2 regions of the Desulfosporosinus sp. genome follow, and region 1 is predicted to be linked to the other one. Evidence: predicted binding sites of a transcription regulator. Region 1 holds the regulator's gene; the other holds the start of a gene.

What was found. The regulator LexA, encoded in region 1, represses DNA repair genes until DNA is damaged. The targets are predictions, from matches to a motif close to CNAACANNTGTTNG.
Region 2: a site for LexA is predicted at 2,576-2,589, ahead of HGJ98_RS01515 (DNA polymerase IV). Genes of this name have one in related genera too.

Annotation. Positions count from the first base shown of each region.
Region 1 is NZ_JABZFS010000013.1:65,719-78,007, forward strand. It holds gene HGJ98_RS02320 (PLP-dependent aminotransferase family protein) at 1-617, opposite strand, end outside; gene HGJ98_RS02325 (AzlC family ABC transporter permease) at 734-1,456, shown strand; gene HGJ98_RS02330 (AzlD domain-containing protein) at 1,449-1,766, shown strand; gene HGJ98_RS02335 (hypothetical protein) at 1,905-2,066, opposite strand; gene HGJ98_RS02340 (YdiU family protein) at 2,441-3,916, opposite strand; gene HGJ98_RS02345 (hypothetical protein) at 4,176-4,430, opposite strand; gene HGJ98_RS02350 (D-alanyl-D-alanine carboxypeptidase family protein) at 4,492-5,484, opposite strand; gene HGJ98_RS02355 (M23 family metallopeptidase) at 5,576-6,370, opposite strand; gene lexA (transcriptional repressor LexA) at 6,485-7,099, shown strand; gene HGJ98_RS02365 (D-alanine--D-alanine ligase family protein) at 7,288-8,388, opposite strand; gene lepB (signal peptidase I) at 8,529-9,074, opposite strand; gene HGJ98_RS02375 (methionine gamma-lyase family protein) at 9,141-10,406, opposite strand; gene hflX (GTPase HflX) at 10,583-12,196, opposite strand; gene HGJ98_RS02385 (AAA family ATPase) at 12,252-12,289, opposite strand, start outside.
Region 2 is NZ_JABZFS010000009.1:22,653-34,941, reverse strand. It holds gene hgcA (mercury methylation corrinoid protein HgcA) at 1-1, shown strand, start outside; gene hgcB (mercury methylation ferredoxin HgcB) at 160-459, shown strand; gene HGJ98_RS01530 (hypothetical protein) at 855-1,154, shown strand; gene bshB2 (bacillithiol biosynthesis deacetylase BshB2) at 1,317-1,988, opposite strand; gene HGJ98_RS01520 (YojF family protein) at 2,064-2,522, opposite strand; gene HGJ98_RS01515 (DNA polymerase IV) at 2,633-3,886, shown strand; gene HGJ98_RS01510 (hypothetical protein) at 4,007-4,258, shown strand; gene HGJ98_RS01505 (TRAP transporter substrate-binding protein) at 4,630-5,721, shown strand; gene HGJ98_RS01500 (TRAP transporter small permease) at 5,740-6,252, shown strand; gene HGJ98_RS01495 (TRAP transporter large permease) at 6,249-7,562, shown strand; gene HGJ98_RS01490 (class I adenylate-forming enzyme family protein) at 7,634-9,268, shown strand; gene HGJ98_RS01485 (4Fe-4S dicluster domain-containing protein) at 9,657-10,934, shown strand; lysine riboswitch at 11,014-11,188, shown strand; gene lysA (diaminopimelate decarboxylase) at 11,282-12,289, shown strand, end outside.

The sequences.
Region 1 (12,289 bases):
ATTACTTTGCTTAATAAATATAAGCCTTGTTGAGATCCTGTAAGAGTGAGTATGTTCTCCGTCGAAGTGGGTATGCCCTTCTCGCTTAACATTACGGCGATTGCTTTTCTCAACGGAGTATAACCTTCTGTAGGAATATGTCCAAAATGGGCAGGGTCAGTCTTGCCAATATTGCGGTTAAACAGCTCTGTAAAGGTTTCCATAGGATAAAGGGCCGGATCAGGCATACCTGCTGCCAGAGATATAGTTCCTGGCGCAGGAGTCGAAACGAGATCCCTTAAGATTGATGTTATGGGATTTTGGGGATAGGCAGTAAACAGTTGAGGCCAGGGAACTTCGGATAATGACTCAACTTCACGTGCTTGCGCTACATATGTACCGCTGCCCACTTTTGTCCATACCAACCCCTGCTGTTCTAAGTGGCGATATGCATTGATAGCCGTAGTGCGGCTTACAGCGAATAGTTCAGCTAATTCCCGCTCAGGGGGAAGTTTCGTACCCGGCTGCAGGATTTGTCTTCTAATTTTATCAGCAATGAGTATGGCAATTTGCATATAGAGAGGTTGCTTATCCGAGGAATCCAGTTCCGAGCTATTTAAATGTTTGGATATGTCCATTTGGCATTTCTCCTTAATTAATATCCAATTATGATTATATATTGGTAATTGGATATTTACAATGTTTTGCCAACTAGTTAAGATTGAGAAAACATAAAGAGATAGGTGGAAGGATTATGCAGCTATCAAATCTGCTCTCAGGTAAAAACGAACTAGCGGAAGAGGTATGGATTGCACTCCGTGAGTGCACTCCTGTCGTCCTAGGGGTAGTGCCCTTTGGTATCACCTGCGGGATAATGGGGCTTACAGCACAAATGTCGGGCTTAGAAACTATTTTAATGTCAATCTTTGTTTTTGCCGGTGCGGCCCAATTCATTGGCATTACCATGCTGGGGGCAGGCATTACGGGTTGGGGAATTATTATCCTGACTACTTTACTGGTAAACTTGCGCCACTTGATTATGGGGTCATCTTTAGCACCCTATATGACTAAACTACCCTTTTCCCTTCAAGCATTTCTGGCTTTCTTTCTGACCGATGAAGCCTATGCTCTGACCATTAGCCGAATTTACAAAGCTAAATACAGTATGCTCTATCAGTTGACCGTAAGTACTACTCTTTATCTGGTTTGGGTTCTGGCTACTGTAGCCGGGGTGGTCTTAGGCAGTTACATATCAGACCCTCTAACTTGGGGACTCGATTTCGCCATGCCGGCCACGTTTCTGGTACTTCTGATACCGTTATTGGTAGACCGCAAGAGTTTAATTGTATTCGGTATGGCTGCAGTAGTCTCTGTATTAGCTGCCCTATATTTACCCGGTAAATGGTACATTATTATCGCCTGTTTAATAGCCAGTTTAATGGGGGGATTATTAGAAGGTGGTAGTAACCATGCGTAGTGAAGCTATTTATATTATTATGGGAATGGCCTTAGTAACATACTTTACCAGGATCGGTGCTCTAGTTTTATTTCGGTTTACGGGGGTACCAACCTGGTTAAACAGATGGCTTAAATATGTACCGGTTGCAATATTGACTGCCTTAATTGTACCGTCATTACTCCTGCCACAGGGATATTTAGATATTAGTTTACAAAACCATTACCTGATCGCGGGTATAGCTGCTGCTATTGTGGCTTACAAAAGCCGTAATATTATTGCTACTTTGGGCATCGGAATGTCAATTATGTTTATCTTGAACGTATTATAGATAATTACTAACTTTAAATACCCTGACACTACGAAAGCGACCTTATTGGTCGCTTTTACGCAAAAAAACGCCACTTTTCTCACGAAAAATGGTGTTTGTAATCTAAATAGCGTATGAACAAAGTTCTTGTTTGATCCGCTATACTTCAATTGATTTCGATAAGGATCCGCGTTTGTGTCCGAAGGTTACGAGGAACTTTTTATAGACTTGATAACATGAAGTTACTATAAATTTAACACTTGCAATTGCTAATAGAACCAACAGGACTATTAAAAACCAAGTAAAAATTGTTTCAGCCATTATTTATTCCCCCTTCAATATTAAATTATTGTATACTCTTTTCCTATTTTAATTATAGCAGAACGAATTCGTAAAAGATAGTGATAGTTCACACATTCTCAAAGTCTTACTCTTTTGACTAGTTTAAATTTTTTAATTATTGTGTCAACGTTAAGAATCAATGATCTTTACATAGTTAAATGCTTGCCTCCGAGCAAAAGAGGCAAGCATTTTATCTTATCTTACTTAGCAGAAAGTATAACTTCGTTGCATACTGCGAGAAGGCTAATACGTGCGAAGACAGTGTCTTCGTCTGTAGCATAAGTGCAACCAACGGTTTCGCTTTCGCTAAGGCTCGGCGAAGCCAGGTTTTCTTTAAATGCTTTTATGTGAGATCAGGTACCACAAAAAGTACGGTAAGGTTGAGTTAAGAGCTCAGGTAATGCAGAGTAATCCTCTTGTTCTGGGGAATGTGCGTAGGGGCTTGAGAGAACCTTGAGAAGCTTCTCCATGACGCTGTAGTCTCCATGTTTCACTGCCGAATCTAAGGCTGCCTCGACCCGATGGTTACGAGGGATTATCGCCGGATTGCTGTTTCGCATCAGCTGATGGGAAGAGGCTTGCGGTTCCTGCTGCCTGCCTAGTCTCGCGTGCCATAGCTCAAGCCACTGAGAAAATTCTTTAGTGCCAAATAGAGCAGTATCCTCCAACCTATCAAACGTTAAAGCCCTAAACGTATTGGTATAGTCAGCACGATATTTCTTCATCATACTGAGCAGATCTTCAATGAGAGATTCATCCTTTGACTCTTCATTAAATAATCCCAATTTCCTTCTCATTCCTGTCAGCCAATTACAGTTATACAACTCAGTGAAGTTTGATATCGCTTCCTGAGCAATCTTGACAGCTTGTTCCTCATTGACATGGAGTAGGGGTAACAGAGTTTCGGCAAACCGTGCAAGATTCCACCCAGCTATACTTGGTTGATTGCCATAAGCATAACGACCTTGAACGTCTATTGAACTGAAGACAGTAGCCGGATCATAGATATCCATAAAGGCGCAAGGACCATAGTCTATGGTTTCTCCGCTAAGTACCATATTATCGGTGTTCATCACCCCATGAATAAAACCAACTATCTGCCAATTAGCAATCAGTCCTGCTTGACGTTTGATTACTTCCTTAAGCAGGGAAAGATAGGGGTTCTCTACATCGTCAACCTCAGGAAAGTGTCGTTGCAAGGTATAATCCGCAAGGGCCCGGAGGTCTTCAACGCTGCCCCAATTTGCAACATATTGAAAGGTACCGACCCGGAGATGACTGGCCGCTACGCGGGTCAGAATTGCACCAGGCAGGGCTGTCTCCCTGAATACAGACTCCCCGGTTGTCACGACTGCTAAGCTGCGGGTGGTTGCTATACCAAGTGCATGCATTGCTTCGCTGATAATGTATTCGCGGAGCATCGGTCCAAGTGCCGCTCGGCCATCTCCTCCACGAGAATATGGCGTTCGGCCTGAACCTTTGAGCTGAATATCAACCCGCTCACCCTGAGGAGTGATCTGCTCACCAAGCAACAAAGCTCGTCCGTCCCCTAACATGGCGAAATGTCCAAATTGATGACCGGCATAAGCTTGAGCAAGAGGAGACGAGCCTTCTGGAACCTGGTTACCGGCTAGCACCGCTACCCCGTCTTTGCTACCCAGCTCCTGGAGGTTCAAACCAAGGGTTAATGCCAAAGGCTCGTTGAGAATGATCAACTTTGGGGACTGGACAGCAGTTGGTTTGAGACTAGTGAACATCAGTTTTGGCAGACGAGCATAACTATTGTCTAAGTTCCATCCGGTTGCATTTATTTCATTTTCTTTAGTCATGGTATCTCCTTTTCTTCTTTAGTTCTCAAACACCATATAGGTCAACATTTTTGGGATATGTACTTTATTCGGATATGATTCTCCATTACATTGTAACCCTTTTTAGTGTCTACCTCTTCAATTATATTATACCGTTACATATACATAGGAAATGAAATGAATTATTCAGGAACATAGGAAAAGCCAGTCTTAAACTGGCTTTCAAACGATTCTTCGAGCTTTTCCTCTTTAAAATCAACGGGTGTGTGAAATGATTAAGTCAACGGACTGAATTGCCCTTTGTTTTAATCTTATAGCTCGTGTTAGGTCCTTTATGCGGGTGATCCGTTGTTTTATCCTCGGTATTTAATAGGACATCGTCAATCTCAATTTCTGCATAGTCCCCCTCGGGGGTTTTAATACACTGGCAACAATCATCACATTGTTTCGTCGGATCTAAATCACAAACATCACAATCACCGCATTCAGTACATACACGATCCTCTAAAATACAGGAATCTCCAAGGTTATTCAAATTTCAAATCCTCCATTAAACTTCTGTGATCAAGTAAATAAATAAGTCCTATGAATACTAGCTAAAACAATCCCGGACTCAAAATTAAGGATCTTGGATCTTTAGCTAGCCCTTTCAGAGCAGCTTTTGGACGCTGCTCAGCCCAGGTCTCATCGAGTAATAAAATAGTATCTTCGTAGCGTTGCTTGCTTCCCAATAAGACCAGCAATAAGTCTCCGTCTGGTCGTGAGACATAAGTTACCAGACATTGTCCTGCTTCTGTCGTAGTTCCCGTTTTTAAACCTTTGTCTCCAGGATAAACCTCAAGGAGTCGATTTGTATTTTGTAAATAGGCATTATGTAATATCCCTTCCGCGTCAGTCCATTGGACATGAGCGCTGACCTCTTGAACAAATCCCATGAGTTCCTCATTCTCGATAAATTGAAGGGCAATTTTACTCAGATCATTGGCTGTAGTGTATTGGCCTGGTTCGGGCATTCCATGCGGGGTTGTAAAGTGAGTATTTTGACACCCAAGAGTAGCCGCATATTCGTTCATTCTCTGAGCAAAGGCTGGAATTGACCCACTGATTTTCACCGCCAAAGCTGCAGCTGCATCGTTAGAACTATTAACATAAAGGGCAGTTAATAAGTTTTGCACGGATATTTGGTCACCTGGTCTGAGTCCTAGTCGAGAGCCTTCAACATTTACTTCCGTTCCGACTTTTATGATATCCGTCGTTTTTAATACATCAATTGCTATAAGCCCAGTGATTAGTTTTAACGTACTGGCAGGGGCTCGTTGGGTATCTGGGTTATGGGATTTCAAAATTTGATTTGTCTCAGGATTAATAAGGACATAGCTCAAGTCTTGCGTTGAAAGATTTGTTTTAATTGAATTTGACTTCGGTATATCTTGTTTTGTCTCAGCGATTGCTGGTTTGATCACTGGGTTGAGGTTTGCTGTACTTAGATAATGAACTGACACTAATAAAATAAAAATGGTTAGAATGGATATCGTCATTCTCTTAAGTTTAGATTTAACTCTCGAATATCGCTGTTTAGGTTGTTTCACAATAACCCCTCTTTTTGTAACTATAAACAACGACATTATAACTAATTTAGGGAATAGAGGCAAGCTTAATGAATCTCTAAGCAGAACATGGCTATTTTCCTTCCTCCCAAATTTGCCATACTACCAAAAAAGGATAGGGATTAATCCATTGCCCGTTAGGGAGTTCAATACCAAGATGAAGATGATCGGGTGTCGTTAAAGCATCTCCTGTATGTCCCATCCCTCCAATTAGCTCCCCCGCTTCTATTCGATTCCCTTTACAAAGTTCCGGGGAAATATATTGGAGGTGTGCGTAATAATAGTAATTCCCATCGTCTCCGCGTACACCCACACGTTCTCCTCCCAGACGATTCCAACCAAGCTGTTCGATTATCCCCCCGCAAATATTGACGACGGGCGTACCTTCTTTTCCAAATACATCCGTACCTTCATGTCTGCGTGCTCCTCCTTCTCGATCAGCACCAAAACTATCTTCGAACCAATACTTTCCGATGACCGGAAAATGATATAGATTTGGTTGGAAATAGGAATACTGCTTAAGAATTTCACGATGTCTTCCCACAAGCTTAACTGTTTCCTCCCGGAGTACACCCCACTTTAGATCTGAGAAAGGAACATTAGCATTAAGTTGGTCAACTAGGGGTTGGGCCTCTCTTTGTGGAATTGTCGAACGTATTGCTAACAAGTCCTCATAGGAGATAAACGAAGATCTGTTTTTTTCTTCTAGACATTGTTTAACTAGTGTTGGAGGTATTGAACTGAAATACGGATAAATATCTGGAGATATGTTCGGTGGACGATGGATTACCTGCCAAGAAACTATCCCTATAATAATCAGAATGCACAACTGTGTAAATCCTCGAAATAAGTTAAAGGGAAATTTCATAGTTTCCTCCTACTCTACATTTATAGGTTTATGGTTTTGCTTTTAACGAACATTTGTTTGCACATTTTCGAGAAGAATGGTACAATATTCCTTAATAGATGGGGGTGTTTTTTTATGTACCCGGATTTATCTCAGCGACAAACAAAGATTTTGGAATTTATTAAGGATCAAATACGAAAAAAAGGATATCCACCTGCCGTTCGGGAGATAGGGGAAGCTGTTGGCCTGCTATCTAGCTCTACGGTGCATGGCCACCTCCAGACTTTGGAGGAAAAAGGATATATCCGACGTGATCCTACCAAGCCAAGGGCAATCGAGATTCTGGATAGTTCTAGTGAAGTACTCCATATTCAGAACGTAGTGCAAGTCCCAATTGTAGGACATGTTACAGCCGGCCAGCCTATTACAGCTATCGAAAACATCGAAGGTACCTTTCCTCTCTCGGCTGATTTTGTTCGCCAGGACAACATGTTCATGCTTCGTGTGCAAGGAGAGAGCATGATTGAAGCAGGAATTTTAGATGGGGATTACATTATCGTCCGTCAACAGAATCAGGCTCGCAATGGCGAAATTGTTGTGGCCTTAATTGGTGATGAGGCTACAGTAAAACGCTTCTATAAAGAAAGAACGCTCATTCGACTCCAACCGGAGAATTCTGCAATGGAGCCGATCTACTCTCAAGATGTTTCAATCTTAGGAAAAGTTGTTGGTGTTTTCCGTTCTCTCTAAGATATAAGGCACTTATAACAAGATATGCTCTAGACAAAAAAGTTAACCTTATTACCTTTATATTTCTTCAAAAAAATAGTCTATGTTCTTCTTTTGTTTGCTCAGACTGTCGTTACCTTATGTTTTCTAAGTAATTAAAAAGCCGGTTCTCCTTTTTGAGGAAAACCGGCTTTTATCTTTGCTTTAAGTTAGATTGAGATTTTGCTGATTTGCTTGTCCTTGAACCGTTCCAGGCCTAAAGAGATTAGACGGTCAATCAATTCAGGATAGGGTATTCCAGTAGCCTCCCAAAGCTTAGGATACATTGAAATTTCCGTAAAACCTGGTAAGGTATTTATCTCATTAACAAATATTTCACGTTTAGACGTTACAAAAAAATCAACTCGACTTAATCCGTTAGCTTCAACTGCACGAAAGGCTTCAATAGCCATGCTTTGTAATTCTTTAATCACTGAGTCCTCTAAGGCAGCTGGAATCAACAGACTGGATCCAATGTTTGAATATTTTGCTTCATAAGTATAAAACTCTTGCGCAGGTAAAACTTCCCCTGGAATCGACGCTATAGGCGCATCATTTCCCAGGACTGAGACTTCTATTTCTTGACCAATGATGGTCTCTTCTATGACGATTTTGCGATCAAAGATAGCTGCGGTCTTCAGGGCTTCCATCAACTCTTCACGATCATGAGCTTTAGAAATACCCACACTAGATCCTAAATTGGCAGGTTTTACGAAGCATGGATAACCTATCGTTTCTTCAATCTCGTTCAGACATTGTTCCGGACCATTGAGGAATTCAGATCGCAAAAGAGTAACATAGCGGGCTAAGGGCAGATTCTTTTCCAGAAAAACCGCTTTCATACGATCTTTATCCATACCAAGAGAGGATCCTAATACCCCTGAACCTACATAGGGAACATTAGCCATTTCAAGTAAACCCTGAAGAGTTCCATCTTCTCCAAAAGGACCGTGAAGGACCGGAAAAATAAGGTCAAACTTCCCTTGATCTGGGAGGGTATGCCCATTTAAAGACATAAAACGTGGGTTGGTTGGATCAATAACCAGATTAACCTGAATGGACTCATTTGGTTCAGGAAATCCATCCTTTAAAAGAGTTTCTGGTAAGACACCCCAAAACCATTGGCCTTGTTTACTAATACCGATGGTTTCAACCTTGTAACGGTTTCGGTCGATTGCTTTGTATATTGACCGTGCAGAATTTAATGAAACCTCATGCTCACCTGAGCGACCGCCAAAAAGAAGAACGACGTTTAGTTTGTGATCATCCACAATACTCCACCCTCTCAATAAGTAGTTAGATAGTAAAGTAAACCAGTATGTGCTCACTGTCCCATAAATTTTAAACTAGCCTCTCGGGATAAAGGTGCAACTTATAAAAGTATATGCGTAAAAACGAAAAAAGCTCCCACCTAACGGGCAAGAGCTCCTATTTGATCTATTGGCCAATATCGAAAAAGAGTTCTTCCAGTAATATTTTCGACGGGTAGAAATCCCCATTCTCTAGAGTCCGCACTGTTGTTGCGATTATCTCCCATAACAAAGACCGAATTGTTGGGAACCACTATTGGACCGAAATCCTTCATTGATGTTTCAAATAAATAGGGTTCATAAAGAGGTTGATCGTTAACATAGGTTTTCTTATTTCGTATTTCAACTTTATCCCCTGCTAAACCCACGACTCGCTTAATATAGTCATCCGTGGCATGAGCACTTGGCGGTGGATGAAAAACAATAATATCTCCAGGACTAATATGATCGAACCGTTTAAAGAAAAACTTGTCCACTATGACTCGGTCCTCGAGCTGAATGGTTGGAAGCATGGAACCCGTTGGGATTTTACGTGCTTCAATAACATAGGTGCGCAAAACCCAAGAAAGAGCAAAGGCAATGAGGACAATTTCTACGAGTTCTATCAAAAAACGTGCTGAACTTTTTGGTTTCTCAGATTCTTCCATATAAGCACCTCTTTTCCCCTTACATAGTAACACAGATCTACGGATGTTTAAATGGTTTAAACCTCTCTAGCGCAGCAGCCCTTGTTCCCACATAGTTAGGGCTGCTAAGATATTCCCCATTTGAACATAGGTGTAGGATATACCACCTTGCTGATAAACAATATACGGTTCACGAAGAGGTCCGTCAGCGGAAAATTCGCTGGTGGATCCTTGGATAAACGTTCCGCCAGCCATAATGATTTTATCTTCATATCCCGGCATTTCCGACGGGATAGGTAAAACATGAGAATCAATGGGTGATCCTTTTTGAAGACCTTGGCAGAAAGCAATCATTTTTTCTTGAGATCCAAGTTTGACTGCTTGAATGAGATCTGTTCTCGGGGCTTCCGGTTCCGGATGGACTTCAAACCCTAAAGCTCGCCAAAAGGCGGCAGAAAAGACTGCCCCTTTAATAGATTCGGAAACGGTTAAAGGGCTGAAGAATAAACCTTGATAAAATAAACGCTGCCACTCTAAAGTTGCTCCCATGTGCCCGCCAACCCCTGGTGCCGTTAGGCGCTGGGCACTAAGCTCCACTAAATCTGAGCGCCCGGCTACATATCCACCCGTTGGGGCTAGACTTCCTCCCAGATTTTTAATGAGGGAACCTGCCATTAAATCCACACCGATATCACCTGGTTCCTGAGCTTCGACCAGTTCTCCATAGCAATTATCAACAAAAATAATCAGTTGAGGATAGTTTGATCTGATAAAATCCACTAATTCCTTCAACTGAGCGATCATAAGTGCATTTCTCCAAGCATATCCCCGGGAACGTTGAACCATCAGCAGGCGAGTTTTATCCGTTATGGACTTTTGGATAAGATCAAACTGTAGTTTACCCATAGAGTCCAAAGGAACAGTATCATATAATACCCCAAAGTCCATGAGACTCCCTTGCCCTTTTCCCCTTAGTCCAATCACTTCTTCCAAGGTATCATAGGGTTTTCCGCTCACAGAGATAACATGATCTCCCGGGCGTAGAACTCCGAATAAAGCTGCTGCAATAGCATGTGTGCCTGATACAAACTGACCTCGGACAAGGGCTGCTTCTGTCCCTAAGATACGAGCCACTATGCCATCCAGAACCTCACGTCCTGAATCACCTAAGCCATAGCCGGTTGTTCCCTGTAAATGATAGCTTGCGACTCGTTCCTCTTGAAAGGCCTTCAAAACTTTTTCATGGTTTTGTCGTGCTATTTCTTGTAATCCAGGTAATTGACTAAAGAGTGCTTCTTCTGCTTTAGAAACTGCATCGTTAATCAATGTCGGCCATTTCTGATTCGAATACAAAAAAACTTCCTCCTAATATATAAACTAGTATAAAACTTGGTTATACCCACGCCGCCGCGCGCGAAGACACTGTCTTCGCACGTATTAACTCTTCTTGCAGACACTGTCTTCGTACTTAATTAGCATTCTTGCAGCCACACGATGGCGCCAGCCTTAGATGCACAAGGTTCCTAAAACTACCTGGTTAGCAAAGAACTAATATGTTGCCATACCGGCCTCAGAGAGTCTCCACGGGTAAGAGATATCTTGATGGGATAAGGAAGGTACCCTGCCAGCTCATTTAGATTATCGTCATCATCAACCTTATCGACTTTATTGAGCAACGTGATCATAGGTTTATCCGCACATCCCAACTGGTTTAGAACCTCCTTAACCGTTTCAGCGTGTTGGAGTGCTTGGGGATGACTGGCATCGACAACATGAATCAAACCATCCGCTTGTTGAACTTCTTCTAAGGTCGCAATAAAGGCTCGAAGAAGTTGAGTGGGCAATTTACGAATAAACCCAACTGTATCGCTTAGCAGGATTTCTAGAGTAGAGTCAATTTTAATACTACGAACAATCGGATCTAAGGTAGCAAATAACTTGTTTTCACCGGCTGGTAAGTCTGATCTGCTGCCGGCTCTCTCCATAGCAAGTTTCATAAAGGTTGTTTTCCCAGTATTAGTATACCCTACTAAAGCAATGATCGGCAGTCCACTTCTGGTTCTTTGTCGGCGCTGTACATCACGGTGCTGTAAGACGAGCTTTAATTCTTTCTCAAGGGAATTTATACGGTCTCGCATTCTTCTTCGATCAAGCTCCAATTTTGTTTCGCCAGGTCCCCGGGAGCCAACTCCCGCACCTAAACGAGAGAGAGCTTGTCCCTGTCCGGTCAAATAAGGCAGGAGATGCTTAAGCTGTGCTAATTCGACTTGCAGTTTACCCTCTCGAGACTGAGCACGCTGGGCAAAGATGTCCAAGATTAATCCCGTACGATCGAGAACTTTTAATCCGGTTTCCATCTCTAATGTTCGCAACTGGGTTGGAGATAGTTCATCATCACAGATTAGAACATTAGCTTCCGTCTCCTGTAGACGGTGAACCAATTCTTCAAGTTTTCCGCTGCCAAAATAGCTGCGTGTTTGACCATAGCGACGTAACTGGACCAACTGACCGACCACATTGACTCCGGCGGTACGAGCCAGTTCCCGCAGTTCTAATAAATCTTCATTCGTTTCTTGTTCACTTTCTTCCAGAGCAATTAAGAAAGCACGTTCTTTCCCTTGCGCGGTCACAGTTTTAAGCTTTCTAGGTGAACTTTCTTCAAGATTAGAAAGACCCTCAAGATAATCAAAGGTATCCCAATTTTGGGGACTTAGGTCAACTATATAGGGATCCCTTTCCATTCTCCGATAGGCAATTTGAATACCCGTGAGCGCCCCATCGTGAACTCCGACAGACGACATACTCTCCAGTTGTAAGGATGCCAAAGCACTATGATCCAAGGGGCTTAGTTGGTAGTTTCCATTAGGATGAGTATGAATGCACCTGAGGTGTTTTCCGATCGACCTACCCTTAATTGGTGGAAGAGCTACTGTCGCATGACGCCCTACTGCAGCTGCCAATAGGATCCCGTTCCGAGAAACATAAATGGCAATTTCTCGATTCCAAAGCTGAGTAAGGCGTATAAGCTCTTTAAGGATATCAGGATGAATTAGTTCAGAACGCTCAGTCTTAATCTCAGAAAGATGTTTTAGTTCTTGTACCTGACTTGCCCGAATTCCAGACAAGTCTCCCGAAATGTCCATGTTCATAGATTACCTCGAATTCAAAGATTTTAATGGCTACATGGGGCAGTAATTCTTACAGGTTTTCCAAGTTAATATCAGCGGGCAAAATCT
Region 2 (12,289 bases), on a different contig from region 1:
ACTACCAGCCGTAAGACTCCCATCTTCTAGGGAGATAACGGCTGCTACGTCCCTGGATAAGTTCTTCTAAGCTTCAGCTGGAGTAAGTATTCCTCTTAGGCAAATTCCATCTGAAGCTAAGAATCACTTGATCTACTAATCTCTAAGGAGCTGTTTTATATGAAGCATCGATACTTAAAGAATGTTGCCACGTTAAACCTTGTACCGAGCAAATGTTCGGGTTGTGGTAAATGCCTTGAGGTTTGTCCACACAATGTCTTTCTCCTAGAAGGGAGAAAATCGGTCATAGTAGATAAAGACCGCTGTATGGAATGCGGAGCTTGCGCTAAAAACTGTCCTTCTAACGCTATAGAAGTTAAGCCGGGTGTAGGTTGTGCTTTTGCTATTATTATGGGTTGGCTAACTGGGACGGAGCCGAACTGCGATTGCTCGCCTGGCAGCGGAAGCAACTGTTGCTAATCGCTAAACTATAAAGTTACGACTATAAAAGGTGTCGGTTAACAACCGATACTTTTTTTATATAGAACGTATGGGGGTATATTAAAAAAATATGATTGTAAGAACAGTTTGGTATTGATATCCGAATAGAATATAGTATAATAAGAACACAGGTTCGTACTAAACAAATATATGTACTGTGAGGCGGATAAAATGAACGACGTATGCGCAGATTGCAACCGAAAGACTCATTGCATAGAGCCCTGTGAACAGTGGCTGATTCGGAACAATAAATGCCCAGTATGCCGCAACAAACTTATACATGTTGGCGGATGCACCGAGTGTATAACCGGAGATTGGGCTAAGTGTGGTTAAGTCGGAATGTTCCTGGGTGCAATATGCGGTGGAGGTGGATTATGCCAAAAATAACTGCTATTAGTTATGTTTTCTCGTTACTATTCTACGCAATGGGATATCTGAAAACCTTGGTCATTAAGAATTCAGTTGCAGGACAGGTAAATACTTATGACTTCACGATGAATGTCTCTTTAGCAACAAGTTATTTTGTGTTCGCAATCGTCTTGGCTGTCATTGGATCACTATTCTTATACCTTAAGAAGTCTAGAGATCGAGGAATTCTTAAAAAGAACGCTAAATTAAGAGTCCAGCTAAGAAATTCTCAATACGGGTTTGATTTGTCTAGGAAGATTTCCTAGGACGTATATATAAAGCCCTTGAAGATTGACTAAAGTTTTATTTAATTCCCTAGATAAAAAACGCTGAAAGCAGACCAGAGCTGCTTTCAGCGTTTTTTAAGACCTCTTAATCTATAAGTTGGAGTGTGTCCTTCGTAAATTCAGGTGGAGTGGTTGGAAAGATTACGAAAAATGATACGTCCAGAAGGATTCGCGCTCAAGCATATGACTGAATGAATTCTTTGAGGATGGTTTTTTGGTTTGTCCATTAGCAATACGAGGAAAAAATACTTGGGACTGTGATCTGTGTGCTCGGATGGCGGCCAGCTTCATTTCGGACACAGCTGAAATGTCATTAATAATATCGGGTGGGCCCAGCCTATTCTGGCAGTCGCGAGCAAAAGCATGGACATATACCATTGGACGTTCCTGAACGGGAAGACGTGAAATGGCCCGGATAGTTACCTCCCCTAGTGCATTGTGATCAGGATGTACTGCATATCCGGGATAGTGAGTGAGGACAAGAGATGGCCGAACCTCTCGCAGGATCTGCTCTATTCTAGCGGTCAATAGTTCCGGGTCCTCAAACTCAATCGTTTTATCCCGTAAACCAAGCTTAATCAAACGTTGAATGCCAAGCGCCTGGCAAGCTTCCTCCAACTCTGCTTCCCGAATATTCGGCAAGGATTCTCGAGTGGCAAAGAACGGTTTTCCCATGTTACGCCCCATTTGTCCCAAAGTAGCACAGACATAAGTTACAGGAACGCCTGTTTGGGTGAATTGTGCTATGGTTCCACCACAGCCAAATGTTTCATCGTCGGGATGGGGAAAAATAACGAGAACGTGTTGTTCCAAAAAAATACCTCCTAAGTACATAATTTCACTGACAGTATGAAAACCCGCGAGATAGCGGGTTTTTATACGCCAAGGTTACAGATCGAAGGGGGTAAAACTAAGTTCAAGGGCTACAGCCAAGCGACCTTCTTGATCATGGCCGGCGAGTAATAGTCGACCTGCTTGGTCTATTTCAAAATCCGTCAGTCCTTCAGCGTAAACCCAACCGATTTCCATTTTAAGTCCAACACGGTAAGGGCCCTCACCGGTAATAACCCCACGCCCAAAGCAGATACGACCATTGCGAATATAGGCACCTACAGTCATAGTGCTCTCTTGCTTATGGACTGCATAGGCTCCATTGGTTGTCTCTAAGTGAAGGTACACGTCGCGGTTAAGAAAATGGTCTAGGGCAGATTGTACAGCAGACTTAGCAATAGGGTTCATGAGCTTATACCACCTCAAAAGCAATAATTCTTTTTCATTATATACTATTTGTCGTTCATTTTCATTGGCTCCACTTATCTCCATCTTTAGAAAAGGGTCACACTTCATGTATAACAAATAACAGGTTGTTTATTGATATTCCCAAAGTATCCGGTTATAATAGAACATACGTTCCCATATGGACACTATGTACGGATAATAATTGGGAGTGAAGAACTATGGCTAAACGATATATTTTTCATATTGACGCAAATTCAGCCTATCTGTCTTGGGAAGCTGTATATCGCCTACAACATGGTGATCCACTGGATTTACGGACAGTTCCATCCGTCGTTGGCGGGGATCCAACCACTCGGCATGGCATTGTGCTCACTAAATCAATTCCCGCTAAGAAGTTTAAGATTCAAACAGGTGAAACCCTCTACTCAGCCTGCCAAAAATGCCCTGGTCTTATCATTGTTCCTCCTCATTATAGCCTTTATCGTCAGTGCAGTGACGCCATGGTTGAGATTTTTAGAGAATATAGCCCATCCGTCCAGCGGTTTTCCGTTGACGAATGTTTTCTGGACTTTTCAGGTATGGAGTTGTTGTCAGATGACCCTATCAAAACTGCCCATGAGATAAAAGACCGAGTTAAAAATGAGCTTGGCTTTACTGTAAATATAGGGATCTCTACGAATAAACTATTGGCCAAAATGGCTGGAGAACTCAAAAAACCTGACCTGGTACACACGATTTTTCCTGAAGAAGTGCCTGCAAAAATGTGGCCCCTGCCTATTGAGGAACTTTTCATGGTCGGACGGGCAACATCTAAAAAGCTTAGATCTAGGAATATCAACACGATTGGGGAACTCGCAAATTATGATTTAAAAATAATTAAGCTATTTTTAAAATCCCAGGGGGTATTAGTCTGGAACTACGCTAACGGCGTTGATTATTCTCCAGTCCGAACAGTTGGTACCATTGAAGTTAAAGGAATGGGAAATTCTACAACCATTCCCTTTGACGTAGAGGACCGTATAAATGCTCACCTTGTCTTACTTTCCCTTGTTGAATCCGTAAGTAATCGATTGCGACAGGCCAAGGTGCTAGCTCGTCTGGTATCAGTTTCATTCCGAACCAATGAATTTTATGGTTGTTCTCACCAACGAAAACTCTATAATGCCACTGATTGTACGGATGAAATTTGGCAAATAGCCTGTGAATTATTCGATGAACTGTGGAAGGGTCATCCCCTGAGGCATATGGGACTAAGAGTATCTGAACTTTGCCAAAACGATTTTTATCAGACATCCCTCTTTGGTAAAAACTACGAAAAGCGACGTAAGATTGACAGTGCCGTTGACACTATTCGAGAAAAATACGGGTCTTCAGCCATTTTTAGATCAGCATTTCTAAATAGCGGGCTTCACTCTATGACTGGCGGTGTCGTAGAGAATGAAGATTATCCTATGATGACGAACCTTTTGTGATACCCTCGAATTTTTGTGCATTGAGCCCCCCTAATAATCTTGCCCCCGGTCGTATACCATAGAAGTTAAAGAATAATGAAAAGGTAATATCGCGAATTTTGTTGATGTGGGGGCGTATTAGTGCCAAAAAAAGCAGTTATTTGTTATCTTTCTTCGTTATTGTTCTATGGACTGGGATATGCTAAAGTGTTGGTCCTCAACAATGGACACTTGAATCGTCATGACTTTACCATTCAAGTATCTTTAGCAACGGCGTATTTCGCACTAACTATCTTCTTAGCTGCTATCGGATCGTTTTTCTTGTATCTTAGGTATGCCAAAAATCAAGAACTTGAAAAGAATGACCTGGAATATAAGCAAATAGGGGATTGAGTTATTGACGAAGAGTATACCCATTTTAAGGTCTGAGAAAAATGTCGAAATCAGAGGAAAATATTAACTGGATTTTAATCTTGAATTATGATACTTTTTTTATGTAGGGCATATTAATACAGTATTATGGAGTGCTTCAGTAGGGTGTAGGGTCGGGACGGTAGATCAGTTAATGTAGGCAGGCAGTGTAGGTAGGAAGTTAAACGGTTATAAAAGTGTAGGATATTTGTAGGATGGTAGAAAATCAGGATGTGGTTTATTACTCCCTTATCCGTTTTTTATTGCGGATGCAGGGTGTTTTCACAGTTTTCTAAACTCCTATTTAGGAGTTTTTTTGTTTTTCTAAAATAACTATTGAGGAGAGATTTATGATGAAAAAAGGGATAGGTAAAACAATTAAGTTAAGGTCATTGGGGAAAGGGATTTTACTTGGGCTGCTGGTGCTGAATTTAATCTTCATTTCAGGATGCGGACAGACAGCATCTGCCCCCTCGGAAAATAAATCTCAAACAGTTGAGTTAAAATTGGCTCACTTCTTTCCTGCTACACACCCAGCTGAGAAAGAGTTAATTCAGCCTTGGGCTAAGGAAATCGAGACTGCAACAGAGGGCAGAGTAAAAATTACAAGCTACCCAGGACAAACCCTTTCACAGGCTGACGCAATCTATGACGGAGTTATTAATGGAATCTCTGATTTGGGTCTTTCTTGTTTTTCTTATACTCGAGGCAGTTTTCCCGTTTTAGAAGTATTTGAACTGCCAGGTATTAAGTACGTTAATTCTAAAGCTGCCAGTAAAGTCGCTTGGGAAGGGATCAAACAGATTAATCCCGAGGAAGTTCAAGATACAAAATTAATGATGGTTTTTACAACAGGCCCTGGAGATTTATACACCAAAGAACCTGTACGTGAACTAAAGGATTTAAAAGGACTAGAGATTAGAGCTACGGGACTAAGCGCTAAAAGTCTTACGGCACTGGGAGCCTTACCAGTGGCTATGGCTCAATCTGAAGCCTACGAATCCTTATCGAAGGGCGTTGTAAAAGGGAATTTAGGCCCAGTGGAGGTTCTACAAGGTTGGAAACAGGCTGAAGTAACTAAATATGTAACGTTCACACCGTTTTTATACAATAATTTATTTTATATCACCATGAACCATGATAAGTGGAACTCCCTAGATCCCAAAGACCAAAAAGCCATTGAAGCGGTCAATGAGAGGTTTTTTGAAGATGTCGCAATGGGTTTATGGGATAAACAAAACGAGTCCGCTATAAAGTATGCTGTCAATGAAAAAGGAATGGAGACCATCACCCTTTCTCAAGAGGAACAAGATCACTGGATCAGTTTAGTAAAACCCATTCAAAAGGATTTTGTAGCTCAAATGAATCAAAAGGGACTAAAAGGACAAGAGATCTTAGATAAAGTGATAAATCTTGCAGATCAATATAACAAGGAGTTTCAGTAATCCTGAGGAGGTATCTTAGTGAAGCGATTAACTGGCATTGTAAAAGCGGTAAGCAGGATATTAGATAAATTAGCAGGACTATGTATTTTTTCCGTGCTGCTATTGATTATAGCTAACATTGTTTTACGGACGGCTTTTAACCGACCTATTTTAGGAACCTATGAGTTGGCAGGCTTTTTAACCGCAATGGGCATGGCCTTGGCTTTGGCGCACTGTGCTTTTAAAGATGGTCACATTGCTGTCGGCTTGATTATGGAACGTTTTCCTCGTAGAATTCAATCCGTTACCGCCGTTTTTGTTAATGTCGTTTCTCTAATATTGTGGTCTGCCGGAGTCTGGTCTCTTGTAAGATTTGGTCAAGCTATGAAAGTAAGAGGGCTTGTTTCACCCTCGGCGGAAATACCCGTTTACCCCTTTATCTATTTCATTGCCTTTGGCTTATTGGGGCTTTGTCTGGTATTGTTGTTGAATTCCCTGAATTCGATCAGAGAAGTAGTTGCTATAGATACGGCTAAGAAGGTGACACGATGAGTGTCTTTTCCGTGGGGCTCATTGGAATCGCCCTTTTCTTTGGCTTGGTAATGCTGCGGACACCCATTGCCTATGCTATGGCACTTGTTGGTTTTGTAGGGTTCAGCTACCTAACGTCCGTCCCGGCCTCCTTAGACATGGTGGCTAAAGAACTCTACAATACCTTTACGTCTTATTCCTTAAGTGTTATCGTTATGTTCGTATGGATGGGGTTTCTGGCTTTCTATTCAGGAATTGGCACGAGCCTTTATGTTTTTGCTTATAAGCTAGTCGGACATTTGCCGGGTGGCTTGGCGATAGCAACACAAGCAGCTTGTGCTGTATTCGGAGCGATTTGCGGCTCTAATACAGCGACGGCAGCAACAATGGCGGCCATCGCTCTGCCTGAGATGGATAAATATCAGTACGACAAGTCCTTATCCACAGCAAGCATTGCTGCCGGGGGCGTTTTAGGGGTTATGATTCCCCCAAGTGTAATTTTTATCTTGTACGGCACAGCCACGGAACAGTCGGTAGGAACTCTTTTTATGGCTGGGATCGTACCCGGGATTCTTCTAATGTTCTTGAACATGAGTATGATTTACTTGCTGACATTGCGTAACCCAAGTCTAGGACCGGCTGGTGCCAAATCAGGTTGGAGTGATAGAATTCGTTCTTTAAAGGGAGGGCTGTGGGAAGCCCTGGCTGTCTTTATTCTTTCCATCGGCGGACTTTTTGCGGGCTGGTTTACACCGACTGAAGCAGGTGCTGTCGGGGCAGGTGGCGTACTCGTTATTAGTCTTTTAGAGAAACGGCTCAGTTGGGAAAAGCTAATTAAATCCTTAATTGATACGACTAGAACCAGCGCCATGATCATGTTTATGCTTGCCGGTGCGGTGATGTTTGGTCGATTTATGGCCATAAGCAGAGTACCCTTTGAACTGGCAAATTGGGTCGGATCATTGAGCTTGCCCCCCTTCGCCATTATGGGCATGATTCTCTTCATTTACTTCATACTAGGCTGCTTTATTGATGCTTTAGCTCTGATACTGCTAACCATTCCCATATTTTTTCCTGTAGTGGTCGATACCCTAGGATATGATCCGATCTGGTTTGGGGTTGTTGTAGTTTTGGTGGTAGCAATGGGAGTTATTACCCCTCCGGTAGGAATGAATGTTTATATTATTAAAGGAGTTGCCCCGGATATCCCTTTAGAAACTATTTTTAAGGGGATTTGGCCATTTATAGGTACGATCTTGATTTGTTTAATTCTACTGATGATTTTCCCTGGTATCGCGACCTATTTACCAAAGCTGTTGACGGGAGTGTAAAATTGCGGCTGAATTAACAGAGGATAGACCAAATAGTTCACAAGCTCACGACTAAAAGGAGAATGACAAAAATGCTTATAACAGAAGTACTTTCCCGTAATGCCAGACAGTTCAGCGAGGATATCAGCCTGATAGAAATCAATCCAGAGCTGCAGGAAAGGCGTGAAGTCACATGGCAAGAGTTTGAATTGATAGAAACAAGTCCCGTGGCAGAATTTCGACGGGAGATGACATGGCGTGAATTCGACGACAAAGCAAACCGATTTGCCAATCTTCTCCTGAATCGAGGGATTAAAAAAGGAGACAAAGTTGCAATCTTGTTAATGAACTGCCTAGAATGGCTGCCGATTTATTTCGGGGTTCTTAAAACCGGCGCTGTAGCAGTGCCTTTGAACTATCGCTATACGGCAGAGGAGATAAAATACTGTTTGGAATTATCTGATGCTGAAGCGCTAATTTTTGGACCAGAATTCATCGACCGTGTGGAATTGATTTGCCACCGGATTCCCAAGGTTAAAATGAACTTCTTTGCAGGAGCGAATTGCCCTTCCTTTGCCGAAAGCTATAACAGCCTTGTAGCGGCTTGCTCCACCTTTGCCCCTCAAATTAAACTTAGTGACGAAGACGATGCAGCTCTATACTTTTCCTCTGGAACGACAGGATTTCCTAAGGCGATTCTTCATAATCACCTTAGTCTAATATCGTCATGTTATACGGAACAAAATCATCACGGTCAGACCCGGGAGGATAACTTCCTGTGCATCCCTCCTCTGTATCATACCGGCGCCAAGATGCATTGGTTTGGCAGCCTTCTGGCGGGAAGTAAAGCTGTTTTGCTTCGGGGAGTTAAACCCGAGTGGATATTAAAGGCAATTTCCGAAGAAAAAATCACCATAGTCTGGTTACTTGTCCCTTGGGCACAAGACATTCTCGACGCCATTGAGAGTGAAGAAGTGAAGCTGGAGGATTATAACCTTGACCAATGGAGGATGATGCATATTGGAGCTCAGCCAGTCCCGCCCAGCCTGATTCAGCGCTGGAAAAGCTATTTTCCCAGCCATCTCTATGACACTAACTATGGTTTGAGCGAGTCCATCGGCCCGGGTTGTGTGCATCTTGGTACGGAAAACATTCACAAAGTCGGGGCAATCGGAAAACCTGGTTATGGCTGGGAAGCAATGATTGCTGATGAATCCGGCAACCCTGTGCCCCAGGGCAAGGTGGGGGAACTGGCTGTGAAAGGCCCGGGCGTGATGAAATGCTACTATAATGACCCGGAAGCAACTGCAGCTGTAATCAAAGGTAAGTGGCTTTTTACCGGAGATATGGCTCGTATGGATGAAGATGGTTTTATTTACTTGGTAGACCGCAAAAAAGATGTGATTATAAGTGGCGGTGAGAATCTATACCCGGTACAGATCGAAGATTTTCTGCGTGGGCATCATTCGATTAAAGATGTAGCGGTCATTGGATTGCCCGATCAGCGTCTTGGTGAAGTCGCGGCGGCTATAATAGAACTAAAACAAGATCGCAAGTGTACGGAAGGAGAAATAATTACCTTCTGTTCTTCCTTACCTCGCTACAAACGCCCGCGCAAAATAATATTTAATAACGTTCCACGCAACCCCACCGGTAAAATAGAAAAGCCCCGGCTTCGGGAAAAATATTGTGGAGGAAGTGTCGTGGCAGCTCAAATCCGGAAGTAAAGTTAATCCTAACAGGAATACTTTTTATAAGGAGCTATTAGGCGGCTTAACATAATGTTAGCCGTCTTTTTTGTACTGTCAGAAAGCATAACTTTCACTTATGTCATCCTGAGCGCAGCGAAGGATCTAGATCCTTCAGTCGTACCTCCTTCAGGATGACATAGTGCTTAAGTCGCTTTCATAGCAAAGACATGTGCAGTAAAAAGACGCGTAGTGTTCTTCTTGCTGATAAGGCCATCTCATCACTGATACTATGGCGACCACCTACACCTTACTTGACGCATGCAAGTGTTAAAGAAGAAGGTAAAAGGCAGGAAATTTTAATAAATATGGAATTATTATACATATTGAACTATAATATCTAAAAAGCGATAATCTAAGGAGAGCTATGGCACATAGAACGTTAAAATCTGGTTTCCATCAATTGAGTGAACGTCTAAATCAATTTCCACAAGGGGCTCCGCCTTCCGAGTATTTATTTAAGATCCTCAGTGTCTTAATGAATGAAAAGGAAGCGAGGGTCATTTCGGCGTTACCGATAAAACCCTTCTCAATTCAGACGGCCAGCGCGGCTTTAAGAATGAGTAGAGAAGATACGGAGAAAATACTGACGGAACTAGCTTCCCGGGCGTTGTTGATTGATATTGAGAGTACGGATGGCGAGAGAACCTTTGTTTTGCCACCACCAATGGCAGGTTTCTTTGAATTTTCTCTGATGCGTATTAGGGAAGACCTTGATCAAACGTTACTTTCGGAGCTCTTTTACCAATACTTAAACGTTGAAGAGGATTTCGTCCGAGATTTATTCGTTACAGAAACAAAGCTTGGAAGAATCTTTGTGAATGAACAAGCCTTAAGCACCGTAAATAACTTACATATCCTAGATTACGAACGATCGAGCGAAATTATTAAAAAGGCCTCTGCCATCGGAATCGGTCTTTGTTACTGTCGGCATAAAATGAGTCATTTAGGTAAGGCCTGTGATGCCCCTTTAGAGATCTGCATGACCTTTGGGACAACTGCTTCAAGCCTTATAAAATATGGGCATGCCAGAGAGGTTAGTGTTTCAGAATGTATGACTCTGCTTGAAGAGGCATACGACCATAATCTAGTTCAAATTGGAGAAAACGAACAAGAGGGTTTACCTTTTATTTGTAATTGTTGTGGATGCTGCTGTGAAGGTCTTCTAGCTATCAAGAAATTTGGAACTCTAAATTCAATCAATACGACAAATTTTCTTCCTGAAATTAGGGAAGATCAATGTAACGGCTGCGGAAGATGTGTATTGGCCTGTCCGGTCGGGGCTTTAAAGGTAGTTTCCAAGCAGGTCGCGAACAATAAACCAATTAAGACGGTAACGCTGGATGAAGACATATGCTTAGGATGCGGGGTTTGTGTCAGAGTCTGTAATCGCGGATCCATAAAACTTAAGCACAGGAACCAACGAGTAATTACACCTATAAATTCCGTACATCGAATCGTGTTATTGAGTATAGAAAAAGGGAAGCTCCAGAATCTCATTTTTGATAACCAGGCCCACTATAGTCACCGAGCAATGGCAGCGATCCTAGGGGCTATCTTAAAAATGCCGCCTGTCAAACGAATTATGGCAAGTGAGCAGATGAAATCAAAGTATCTCTCGGCTTTAATAAAAAACTATGTGTGACAGGGGTTGTGACAGGGGGACCGTCCCCCTGTCACGCTTGACATTTATTGAAGCATTGTTGCATAATAAAACAACTTAATAATTTGATAGGGGTGCGGTTATTAATAATATGTACACTAAGCGATCCAGCGATGAGGTGTTCAAAAAGGAATAATCGCCGAAGTAAAAGGCTGTGGTATAAGGACTTTTACTGGTTATGTATTGAATAAGTACATGACTGTCACCTAAACGTTAGGTGGAGCACTATCTCTATAAATTGGCTTGTATGAAAAAGCAGTTTAGGAGTGCGCTCTTTAAACTGCTTTTTTATTATTGGGAGCATATATTGAAGTAGGAGGAAAGCATTAATGGCAGAAAAAGTATTACCATTTAGTAAAGACCAGTTAGAGGCAATGATCGAGCAATACGGTTCACCGTTTCATATTTATGATGAAGGGGCTATTCGTAAAAATGCCCGTAGGTTAATAGAAGCTTTCAGTTGGGCACCCGAGTTCAAAGAGTACTTCGCAGTCAAAGCAACTCCTAATCCATATATCCTCAAAATTTTACGTGAGGAAGGATTTGGAGCGGATTGTAGCTCTCTTGCAGAACTTATTTTGGCAGAAAAGGCTCATATTTTTGATGAAAACATTATGTTCTCCTCGAATAATACCCCTGATTTCGAATATCGAAAAGCTATAGAATTAGGTGCAATTATTAATCTCGATGACATTACTCATATTGATTACTTAGAAAAAAATGTTGGTATGCCTAAAATTATCTCCTTCCGTTATAATCCCGGCAATTTACGCGAGGGAGGAAATGCAATTATCGGCAAACCCGCTGAAGCTAAATATGGCTTAACCAAGTCTCAAATTTTTGAGGCCTATCGAATTGCCCAAGAAAAAGGAGTAGAACGCTTTGGGGTTCACACTATGATTATTTCCAATGAACTTGAAGCGAATTATTTTATTGAAACAGCCAAAATGATGTTTGAGCTCATAGGGGAGATCTATGAGAAGTTAGGGATCAAGATTGAATTAGTTAATTTCGGCGGAGGTATTGGTATTCCTTATCGCCCAGAGCAAGAGCCAGTTAGCCTGGAGGCTATAGGTACAGGAATCAAGAACGCTTACGACAATCTTATTGTAGCTAAGGGGTTAGATCCTTTGAAGATCTCCCTGGAGAGCGGACGTATGATCTTGGGCCCTTATGGCTATTTAGTAACAAAGGTATTGCATAAGAAAGAAATCTATAAAAATTATGTAGGTGTGGATGCCTGTATGGCCAACTTAATGCGTCCGGCTCTCTATGGTGCTTATCACCACATAACAGTCGTAGGGAAAGAGGATTGGCCTTGTGATCACATTTATGAT